DNA from 2 places in the Cytobacillus kochii genome. Region 1 is predicted to be linked to the other one. Evidence: predicted binding sites of a transcription regulator. Region 1 holds the regulator's gene; the other holds the start of a gene.
What was found. The regulator LexA, encoded in region 1, represses DNA repair genes until DNA is damaged. The targets are predictions, from matches to a motif close to CGAACATATGTTCG.
Positions count from the first base shown of each region.

Region 1 (5,645 bases):
ACCGTTCACCACTTATTCGTATCCCAGCATCACGTGGTGTCAGTACACGTGTAGAAGTACGTAGTGTTGACCCAGCTGCCAATCCATACCTTGCAATGGCTGTTCTTCTTAAAGCTGGATTAGATGGTGTGAAAAACAACCTAACACCACCAGCTCCAGTAGATCGTAATATCTATGTTATGAGCAAAGAGGAACGTGAAGCTGAAGGTATTAAAGATCTTCCAGCTACACTTTATAGCGCGCTAGAACTTCTTAAACAAGATGAAGTAATGGTAGCTGCACTTGGTGAACATATTCTTGAACACTTTATCGAAGCAAAAGAAATTGAGTGGGATATGTTTAGAACGCAAGTTCACCCTTGGGAACGCGAGCAATATTTACAAATGTATTAATAGATAATACCAAAGTGGTTTTTTCAGACTGTAGGTAAACTCGGTGTAATCGAGGTACCTACAGTCTTTTTGTATTTAAAAATAGAAGAAAGTAAAGCGGTGAGGATCATCCTTGAGGCGTTTATTATGAACCTCTTTACATTTAATTTATAGAAGTAGCCTTAACATCTGATTTTTTATAAAACTTAAGAAGATGTCATATAAAATATAAAATGGTCTTTTAACAAGGTAATATAGCCCGTACAACTCTTCATCTTCCACATATAGTATTAACATAATCAGAGAAAGGAGGATGAGAATATGGGATATAATAATCAAAACTATTCAGACTCATACGGATATGATCATAACGATTGTGGATGTGATGAATTCTTTAGGAACATTTCCCGTGGTGAGGATGTGAAAGTATTCCTTAAAGGTGGCGGCCATGTGTTCGGAGAGTTTATCGATGTTCGTGGAAATTTAGTTTTCCTAGCAAAAGCTAACTGTAATCGTCACGATGATCGTCATGATGATCGTCACAAAGATTGTTGCGACAAAAAAGATCGTGTAAGAATTACTACGATCTGTTGTGATGATATCATTGCAGTTGAAACTCGATAGTAAGAGTCCTTTTTATGAGTCTAAAAGAAGTTAATGCAAGGGTTATAACTGCTTTGTATCATCATTCAACTAATTAATAGAAACTAAAAAGGGTCTCAGTTAAAAGCAGCCATAATGGCTGCTTTTTTATAGGTTTGAAAAACAAAAAGATGGTCCACAGAGAAAATAAAATGGTCTTTCAACAGGGGGATATAGCCCGTACAACCTTAAGACCATCCACATATAGTATTAACATAATCATAGAAAGGAGGAAGTAAAATGGGATGTAATAATAATTTCTATGGAAGAGGCTCAAGATATTCAGACTCATATGACAACAACAATCACGGTTGTGGTAATTACAGTAAAAACGACAACAAGGATTGTGGCTGTGATGAGTTCTTTAAGAATATCTCCCGTGGTGAGGATGTGAGAGTATTTCTTAAAGGCGGCGACCATGTGACAGGAGAATTCGTTGATGTTCGCGGTAATTTAGTTTTCTTAGCAAAAGCTAACTGTGATCGTCACGATGATCGTCACGACGATTGTTGCGACAAGAAAAATCGTGTAAGAATCACTACGATCTGTTGCGATAATATCGTTGCAGTTGAAACACGATAGTTAGGAGTTTCTTTATTGTGTCTTAGCGGATGCAAGGGCTATAACTGTTTAGTATTAACATTCAACTTGGTATCTATTTAATAGATACCAAAAATCGAGTCCAAAGCAGCCATAACGGCTGCTTCTTTATTTTATAGTTAGGTTTGACAAACAAAAAGAAGGTTCACAGAGAAAATAAAATGGTCTTTTAACAGGGGGATATAGCCCGTACACCTCCAAGACCCTCGACATATAGTATTAACATAATGATAGAAAGGAGGAAGAGATATGGGATATAATAATTGTTTTTTTGGAAGAAGACCAAGATATTCAGACTCATATGGATATGACAACAACAATCATGGTTGTGGTAATTACAGCAAAGATGACAATAAGGATTGTGGCTGTGATGAGTTCTTTAAGAACATTTCCCGTGGTGAGGATGTGAGAGTATTTCTTAAAGGTGGCGGCCATGTGTTCGGGGAGTTTATCGATATTCGCGGTAATTTAGTCTTCCTAGCTAAAGCAGACTGTGATCGTCACGATGATCGTCACGATCATTGTTGTTGTGACAAGAAAGCTCGTGTACGAATTACTACGATCTGTTGTGATGATATCGTTGCAGTTGAAGTATAAGGAACTTAGGAAACCCGTAAGTTGAAAGTGCTTTTACTTTGTTTTAATGGAAGCTAATATATGGGAAAATAACTATTGCTGATACTAAAAGGCATCTTCAAATGCAGTTTTAGCGGCAGCTTCAGACTGTAGACAAACTCCTTATATGAGTTTGTCTACAGATTTATTAATATTAGGAAGAAAATTTATAAGTATTGATGCGGATAATCGAAATCAATAAGAAATAGTATTTTAAGCGATTCTATACTTGTGGATTATGGGGTATGTAAAATCAAGGGTGCAAATGATTCATTTATGAACCGAATTTAAGGTGTAAGTATTAAGAAGTAAGTGGTTATAGTTACCAATCAATTGAATAATTAGCATTTAATCCATTTAGCCATCTGTTTTTCATGAAAAATGCTTTATTTTTTATTTACCCATAAAACATCATGTTTAAAAACATTATTTCGTATTGAATTGATGAACCGTACTTCAGAAGAGTGGTTCTATGTGCTGTGTAAGACATACATATGACAATTTAAGAAGCTACTCAAAGTTAAACGAAACGGTAATGTGTTATATCCCTTTCATTAAGGTGAAACAGACTGTTTAAGCGGGTATTTCTAGCGCTTGAATAAAAGGTAAAAAGTAGAAGTTGGCTAGATATAATTTGTTCTTGTTATAAACAACAAAAAACCGTTCATAAGAACGGAATAAAATTTTATTCTTGATCTTTTACTTTTAGGGTATCTAATAATTTTAAGATACCCTCACCTCCCATACCAGATACGAGAGAGATGATGAAAACAGCAGTGGGGGAATCCGGTGTTGTTGTCACAATGACAAATACGGCCGCCAGTCCTCCTAGTAAGATGTCTTCTAAGAACCCTAAATAAATGAATTTTTTTGTCATCCGTGGCTTGACTAGTTTGCCTAATCTCTGCAAATGTCCTGCAACACCGACAATTCCACCAATCAACGCAGCGAAGAGAATGTTCATTAACATTTTTCCTTCACACTCCTAAAGCCGAGATTTTTTTGCGACCTTAGGTTGATTCTTGGTGTAAATTTCATTATAATATATTTTTGTCTCCATGTAATGATTCTATTTTACTGAATTTTTCAAATTTTATAATTGTATGAGTAACATATAAAGATAATTGCAACTATTAAAAAGGAGTGTCAATAATGACACTCTTTTTTAATGTATTTGGCGATAAACACCAATTACTTTGCCTAAAATAGATACATTGTGCAGGATAATCGGCTCCATGGTAGGGTTTTCTGGTTGCAAGCGGATAAAGTTCTTCTCTTTAAAGAATCGCTTAACGGTGGCCTCATCATCTTCTGTCATAGCAACCACGATTTCTCCATTATTTGCTGTTTGTTGCTGCTTGACTATGACATAATCACCATCTAATATGCCAGCTTCAATCATACTTTCTCCCATAATTTCAAGCATGAAGATATTTTCATCACTCGGAGCCATTCTTTCAGGTAAAGGAAAATATTCCTCAACATTCTCAATCGCAGTAATGGGGTGACCAGCAGTAACCTTACCGATAATAGGAACGTTCACCGTTTGCATTTTAGGAATTGGGTTGCTTTCTTCTAAATTTAATACTTCAATGGCACGGGGTTTTGTCGGATCTCGACGAATAAGTCCTTTACTCTCTAGTCTGGCTAGATGGCCATGTACGGTTGAACTTGAAGCAAGTCCAACAGCTTCACCTATTTCCCTAACGGAAGGTGGATAACCTTTTTGTTTTACTTCATCTTTTATAAAATTCAATATATCTTGCTGCCTCTTAGATAATTTCACGCTATCACGCACCTTCGTCAATTTCATTAAGATTATTATACCATCAGTAGTAAATAGATACAAACATAAGTTCGAATTTTCTTATTGACAGAAACAAACGTTCGCATTATACTAAAATTATCAAATCGAACATATATTCTATTCAGGGGTGGCAATTAATGATAAAACAATTGTGGAATTCTTATAGTTATGCTATTATTCTTATCGCTTTTAGTTTCGGTATGGCTTTCTTATTATTTTTGAACACTGGTAATGCAAATCAGGTGGAATATGTAAAAGTTGAAGTAAAACAAGGAGATTCTTTATGGAAAATGGCGGAGGAATTTAAAGATGCCCATAATATGTCTTCTAAAGACTTTGTTGCTTGGGTAGAAGAATTTAATCATATACATTTAGGTAAAATACATCCTGGTGATAAGGTGTATCTTCCCATTACAGATGGTGAAATAATATCTGAAACAAATTTAGCTAGTGTGATATTAGAAGACTAAAGGAATGAAAGAGAATGAATGTAATTATATATTGCAGAGTGAGTACGACGAAAGATACCCAGGAAACGTCTCTTGCTAGACAAGAGGAAGAACTTTTACATTTAGCAAGAATGAAAGATATGAATGTGGTTGAAGTCATACGTGAGAAAGCAAGTGGTTATGATTTAGAAAGAATTGGTTTGTTGCAATTATTGGAGTTACTTAAACAAAATCAAGCAGAGGCTGTTCTTATTCAAGATGAAACCAGGATTGGAAGAGGAAATGCTAAAATTGCCATCTTACATTGTATACTGAAGGAAAATGGGAAAATTTATACTATTGCCCATAATGGAGAATTGCAACTTTCAGATTCTGATTCTATGGTATTACAAATTGTTAGCATGGTTGAAGAGTATCAAAGAAAAATACATAATGTAAAAATAAAAAGAGGGATGCAAAAAGCTGTTCAAAAAGGCTTTCGACCTGAAAAGAATTTAAAAAACCAAGGAAATATAAACGGAAGAGAACGAATAGAGGTACCAATAGAAGAAATAGTAAAATTGAGACAAAATAACCTTACTTTTGCAGAAATTGCTGCAACGTTAAGAGGCTTTGGTTATAAAATATCTAAAGCGACAGTAAACCGTAGATATAATGAATATATAGCTGATATAGAGCAGGTGGATAATGAATCATCTTGATATAGGCCTAATAAGTTAAGTTGATTAGTTGTAATTTAACTTAAAGACTAAGAAATTCTGGTACTGATTCCAAGATAAAAGCATACTGAAAGATCCTTCAATCGTCCATGAGTTCAGACATGTGAATTGTGAATGGTTATTTGTTTGCCGAGGATTCATCCATGTTTTTTCATTTAACGTTAGTGAAAGTATTATTCCCTTATTCCCCTTATTTACATACGCACCCTACATTAAATAATTCTCACATTTTTAAGTTGAGAACACTGCTACATTGCCATACCTAATAATAAAGCAATACGATACCAACTTATTGTCCTCTGAAATGATAGTGAAAAGCATGAGTGTAAAACTGCTTTCTTGTAAAATCCATTCATATTTAGTAATATGGCTATTAAGTATCTTCTCCATATGGAATGAAGACTTTTTGGATGGGAAGGAGTGTAACACAATGATTTCAAAA
Region 1 covers NZ_CP085254.1:2,041,106-2,046,750, forward strand. The annotation lists gene glnA (type I glutamate--ammonia ligase) at 1-392, shown strand, start outside; gene LG276_RS10690 (hypothetical protein) at 693-995, shown strand; gene LG276_RS10695 (hypothetical protein) at 1,254-1,595, shown strand; gene LG276_RS10700 (hypothetical protein) at 1,863-2,210, shown strand; gene LG276_RS10705 (DUF4257 domain-containing protein) at 2,914-3,198, opposite strand; gene lexA (transcriptional repressor LexA) at 3,394-4,041, opposite strand; gene LG276_RS10715 (LysM peptidoglycan-binding domain-containing protein) at 4,173-4,505, shown strand; gene LG276_RS10720 (recombinase family protein) at 4,520-5,185, shown strand; gene LG276_RS10725 (DUF896 domain-containing protein) at 5,634-5,645, shown strand, end outside.

Region 2 (5,645 bases), 190 kb from region 1:
TATACCTCATTGCAGCAGGTGGATCATTATCGATACTACCATTATTGCCGTGCATTTCAATAAGAAGCTTGCGCAACTTCCAATCTTGACTCATACGCACCATGGCATCATATACAGACGAGTCACCATGTGGGTGAAAATTACCAATCACGTTACCGACCGTTTTTGCCGATTTTCTAAAACCTTTATCATGCGTATTTCCTTCAACATGCATGGCATATAAGATACGACGCTGTACGGGCTTTAGCCCGTCTCGCGCATCAGGTAATGCTCTATCTTGTATAATATATTTACTATATCTGCCAAATCGGTCACCAAGGACATCTTCTAACGGCAGATCACGAAATTGTTCTGCTTTGTTCATGAATCTAACTCCTCAAGCGTCGAAATGTTTTCATTTTCTAAAATGCTGCCATCTTCTTCTAACCCAAATGCGACATTGGTTTCAATCCATTTCCTCCGCGGTTCAACTTTATCACCCATTAAAGTGGTAATTCTACGTTCCGCTCTCGCAGCGTCATCAATTTTTACACGGATGAGCGTTCTCGTTTCTGGATCCATTGTTGTTTCCCATAATTGGTCAGCATTCATCTCACCAAGTCCTTTATAACGCTGAATAATATAGCCTTTACCGACCTTTTTAATCGTATCAGGAAGCTCTTCATCACTCCATGCATACTCTATTACTTCTTTCTTTCCTGAACCTTTACTCACTTTATACAATGGTGGTAAAGCAATATAGACTCTACCAGCTTCGAGTAACGGCTTCATATAGCGGTAGAAGAAGGTCAGTAAGAGCACTTGAATATGGGCTCCATCGGTATCAGCATCCGTCATAATAATCACTTTATCGTAATTAATATCTTCAATCGTAAAGTCACCACCGACACCCGCTCCAACAGCGTGTATAATCGTGTTTATCTCTTCATTTTTAAAGATATCTGCGAGCTTTGCCTTTTCAGTATTTATTACCTTACCTCTTAATGGCAATACCGCTTGAAACCTTCTATCGCGCCCCTGCTTTGCTGAACCACCTGCAGAGTCACCCTCTACTAAATATAATTCGTTTCTTTCTGGGTTACGTGATTGAGCAGGTGTCAATTTCCCTGACAGAACCGCTTCAGCCCGTTTCTTCTTCTTCCCGCCTCTAGCGTCTTCCCTCGCTTTACGTGCTGCTTCTCTTGCTTGAAAAGCTCTAATTGCTTTCTTAATTAATAAAGAGCTTGTATCTGGATTTTCTTCAAGGAAGTAAGAGAGATGCTCTGATACAACGGCATCGACAGCTGAACGCGCTTCACTTGTTCCGAGCTTGCCCTTTGTTTGTCCTTCAAATTGTAACAGCTCTTCAGGTACACGTACTGAGACAATCGCCGCAAAACCTTCTCGTAAATCAGTTCCTTCTAAGTTCTTATCTTTCTCTTTTAGAAGCTGAACTTTACGGGCATATTCATTGAACACCCTAGTCATCGCTGTTTTAGCTCCAGCTTCATGTGTCCCTCCATCTTTCGTACGAACATTATTGACAAAAGAAAGGACATTTTCTGAAAAGCCATCATTAAATTGGAAGGCAAAATCAACTTCAATACCGTTATGCTCCCCTTCAAAACTAACTACTGGATGGAGCGTATCTTTTTCTTCATTTAGGTACTGAACGAATGCTTCAATCCCATTTTCATAATGATAAATCTCTTTAAGATCATGACGTTCATCCGTTATTTCGATTTTCATTCCTTTTAAGAGAAAAGCGGATTCACGTAATCGTTCACTTAGAACTTCAAAATTATATGTAGTTGTTGAGAAAATTGTCGGATCTGGTTTAAAGTGGATCGTTGTCCCTACTTGATTCGTTTTACCAACCTTCTCAAGTGTGGTTACTGGCTTTCCACCGTTTTCAAATCGCTGTTCATAAACAAGTCCATCGCGTTTAATTTTAACGACTAACCATTGTGATAAGGCGTTAACAACTGAAGCACCCACACCATGAAGTCCACCACTTGTTTTGTATCCACCTTGGCCAAACTTTCCTCCAGCGTGCAACACAGTCAATATGACTTCGGTTGTAGGTTTGCCCATTTTGTGCATTCCGGTCGGCATTCCTCGACCTTTATCTTGAACACTAATTGAATTGTCTTTATGTATTTTGACAATGATATGATCGCCGAAACCTGCAAGTGCTTCATCTACAGCGTTATCGACTATTTCGTATACAAGATGGTGTAACCCTCTTGCATCCGTACTTCCAATGTACATTCCGGGACGTTTTCTAACAGCTTCTAATCCCTCAAGTACTTGTATGGCATCATCATTATAGTCAAATACTTCCTGATTTTTTGCCACAAGCATTCCCCTTTCATCTCTTCAAAAACCATCTATTGTCTATCAATCCGAGTCGGCAATAGAGTTTGATTATATCATAACCGCGCCTTTATGCACCTCTCTACAATAGATATCGGTTTATTATTCCATTCTTATTCACTATATTCCTTCTTATCATGCGAGCCGTATGCATATATGTTCCCCATTGTAACATGCATTAAGATCATGTATATACTGTTGCAAGAGGCAAACAAGAACAAACGTTCTAATCATTATATCATATTTTCACTTCTAAACCGCATATGAAAGAAAAAGCATGAAATCAATGTCATGATCCCATGCTACAAATGTTATTTTGTTAGCGCATGCTCTACTTTAATGCATCGATCCATGATTACGGTATAACCAGCATCGCTTAACTGCTGAAATACGTCTTCATCTACAACACCTAGCTGAGTCCAAAAAATGGGACAATCAATATTTTGAAATTCATTCGCAAGACTTGGCAAATATTCCGACCGTCTAAAGACATTAACAATATCCACTTCGCCTTCTATTTCAGCTAATGATGCAACCGCTTTTACACCTAATACTTCCTTAACTTTGGGATTAACAGGGATAATTCCATAACCACTTTTTTGCATTGCTTCACTTACCATATAGGATGTACGATTAGGGTTATCACTTAAACCTACGACGGCAATCCTCTTTGCTTGTTTTAACATCTTTCCGATTTCAGTTCTTGATGGGTTTTCTATACTCAATACATTCACCTCTTATTTTGAACTCTACACTATTTTATCTGAATTAAAGTATAAATGCGAATGGATCGCAATACTGTTCTTTCTATCTTTTATTATAAAGCTTTCCTTTTAGCTAAATATCACGTAATACCTCTTAACAAAAAGTTCTTTTCTACTAATTTTAATCATATATCTATTTAACATTCGTTTCATATAGCGTAATCTTTGCAATAAAAAAGATAATTTAAAAGCAACATAGTACATTCACTTATTTACGTGGTACAATATAAGAACTGTATTTTTATTCCGTGGGGGAGAGTTTATGACATTTGAAGTAATTATCGTTTTTCTTATTGCTTATTTAATTGGTTCCATTCCATCTGGATTAATCATTGGTAAAGTGTTTTATGGCATTGATATTCGTGAGCATGGTAGTGGTAATCTTGGTGGGACAAACACTTTCCGAACGCTAGGAAAAAAAGCAGGTTTTACCGTTACACTGGCCGATATCCTGAAAGGTACCATAGCTGCTGGATTATTACCAATCTTCTTTGATATAGATATACATACAGTGATTATAGGAATTTTTGCTGTTATTGGCCATATGTACCCGATATTTGCAGGATTCAAAGGTGGTAAAGCTGTTGCTACATCTGCAGGCGTTGTGCTGGCGTTCGTGCCCGTCATGTTTGTGGTCATATTAGCTGTTTTTTTCATCTCACTTCTCACTTCTAAATATGTTTCATTATCATCAATGATTGCTGGTATTGCAGGATTGATTTATTCACTCATTCTTGGTGATCCAATTTTAATCATAGTGATTGCCCTAATGACATTGTTCATCATTTATCGACATCGTACAAATATTAAAAGGATTATCAATAAAACCGAACCAAAAGTCAATTTATTTAAAAAGAAAAGATAACATTCAAAAGACAGCGTTAGAGCATGCTGTCTTTTTTTATCTATTCATTTCTATACTAGGTAAATCGAAGCTATACTTTTTTCTAGTAATCTATCATTTTTTAACAATTCCTAAAAAATTCCTTTATCGAATGAAAACGGTGATTGAAAGCCATTGAATGACTTTGGTATGATAAGATTAATAATTCCAACATTGCGGTTTAATTAAAAATATGACATTTTAACTCATATACATAACAAGATATGTAGAGATGATTCGTGTTTTATTCTCAATATACATGTTTTTCTAACATATATTGCAATTTCTTCTAATAGAATAAAAGAGAATGACATTAGATACTACTTCCACATGACAAACAATGGTAAGGATGATAAGAAATGAAATTAACTGAGATTGTCTTAAAAGAACTACCATTTCCATACTTCTTAATTGACAACAATAATCACGTGGTTTCAACATCTATAGTTAATCAGCATACAATCATTGGTACCCCATTCACACAATTAATGAATTACGAAGATGTCGAACAATTTAATGAAATACGGAAGAAAAAAGCAGTTCTTAATTTACAGCTATTTTTCGGTAACGGTTATCACAATTATCGCGTCTATACGATTCCTGAGGAAGAATCATGTCATTTATTTTGCTACCCTTTATTTCATTCATTAACTGCTGACTATAATTATCAAACACAACAATTAGAACAGAAACTCCTCAGATTTAGCTTAGAACTAAATGAAAAAAAGAAAATCATTCATGAAACTGCGTCTCAGATTAATGAAGCAAATTTTACAAATGAGTACGCCCAAAATTTAAGTACACTTGCAGCATCGATGGCACACGAAATACGTAATCCGCTTACAACAGTTAAAGGTTTTTTACAATTGTTAAAACCCTATCTCAACGAGTCAGGAAAAAATCAATATGTTGATATTGCTCTAGATGAGATTAATCGTGCCAATGATATTATTCATGAGTTCCTAAATGCAGCAAAGCCAACGGACAAAATAAAAGAAGGTATTTCTATTAATAAACTTGTTCACGATACTTTCCTGTTGTTTCAGAGTGAAGCGATTTTAAAGAATACTGCACTCTCCTTCCAATTATCAAAAGACGACCCATATATTTATGGAAATGCCAAACAATTAAAACAAGTACTAGTCAACTTAATTAAAAATGCACTGGAATCATTTGATACACAAGAGCAGCATCAAGATAATACGATTAATATCTCTGTTAGAAGTACAGCTGAAACATGTTTAATCGTTATAAAGGACACGGGTTTCGGAATGAATGAAGAGACATTAGAAAAGCTTTTTCAACCTTTTTATTCTACTAAAACGACGGGCACAGGCATTGGGTTATCCATTTGTAAAAGAATTATCGAACAACATAATGGCTGGATTAACATTTCATCTGAAATGAATGTAGGTACAACGATTAAGATTACTTTACCGCTCGATAAAGAAAATACATACAGCAATTGAGAGATTAACTTCACATCCGAATAATTGGCATCGTTTTATAGCAAAAAAAAGCCTCCGTTTTAGTCGGAGGCTTTTTTTTTCTTATTATATTAATTGTTCTTTTTCATCCTCAACCTTTTTATTTTGAAATAAACCAATGATTATTCCTAGAACCGCTCCTAAAAATGCAGGTAC
Region 2 covers NZ_CP085254.1:2,226,982-2,232,626, reverse strand. The annotation lists gene parC (DNA topoisomerase IV subunit A) at 1-364, opposite strand, end outside; gene parE (DNA topoisomerase IV subunit B) at 361-2,337, opposite strand; gene LG276_RS11625 (CoA-binding protein) at 2,667-3,080, opposite strand; gene plsY (glycerol-3-phosphate 1-O-acyltransferase PlsY) at 3,382-3,984, shown strand; gene LG276_RS11615 (HAMP domain-containing sensor histidine kinase) at 4,362-5,471, shown strand; gene brnQ (branched-chain amino acid transport system II carrier protein) at 5,556-5,645, opposite strand, start outside.
Region 2: parE (DNA topoisomerase IV subunit B) is a predicted target of LexA. The motif match lies at 2,570-2,583, and genes of this name have one in related genera.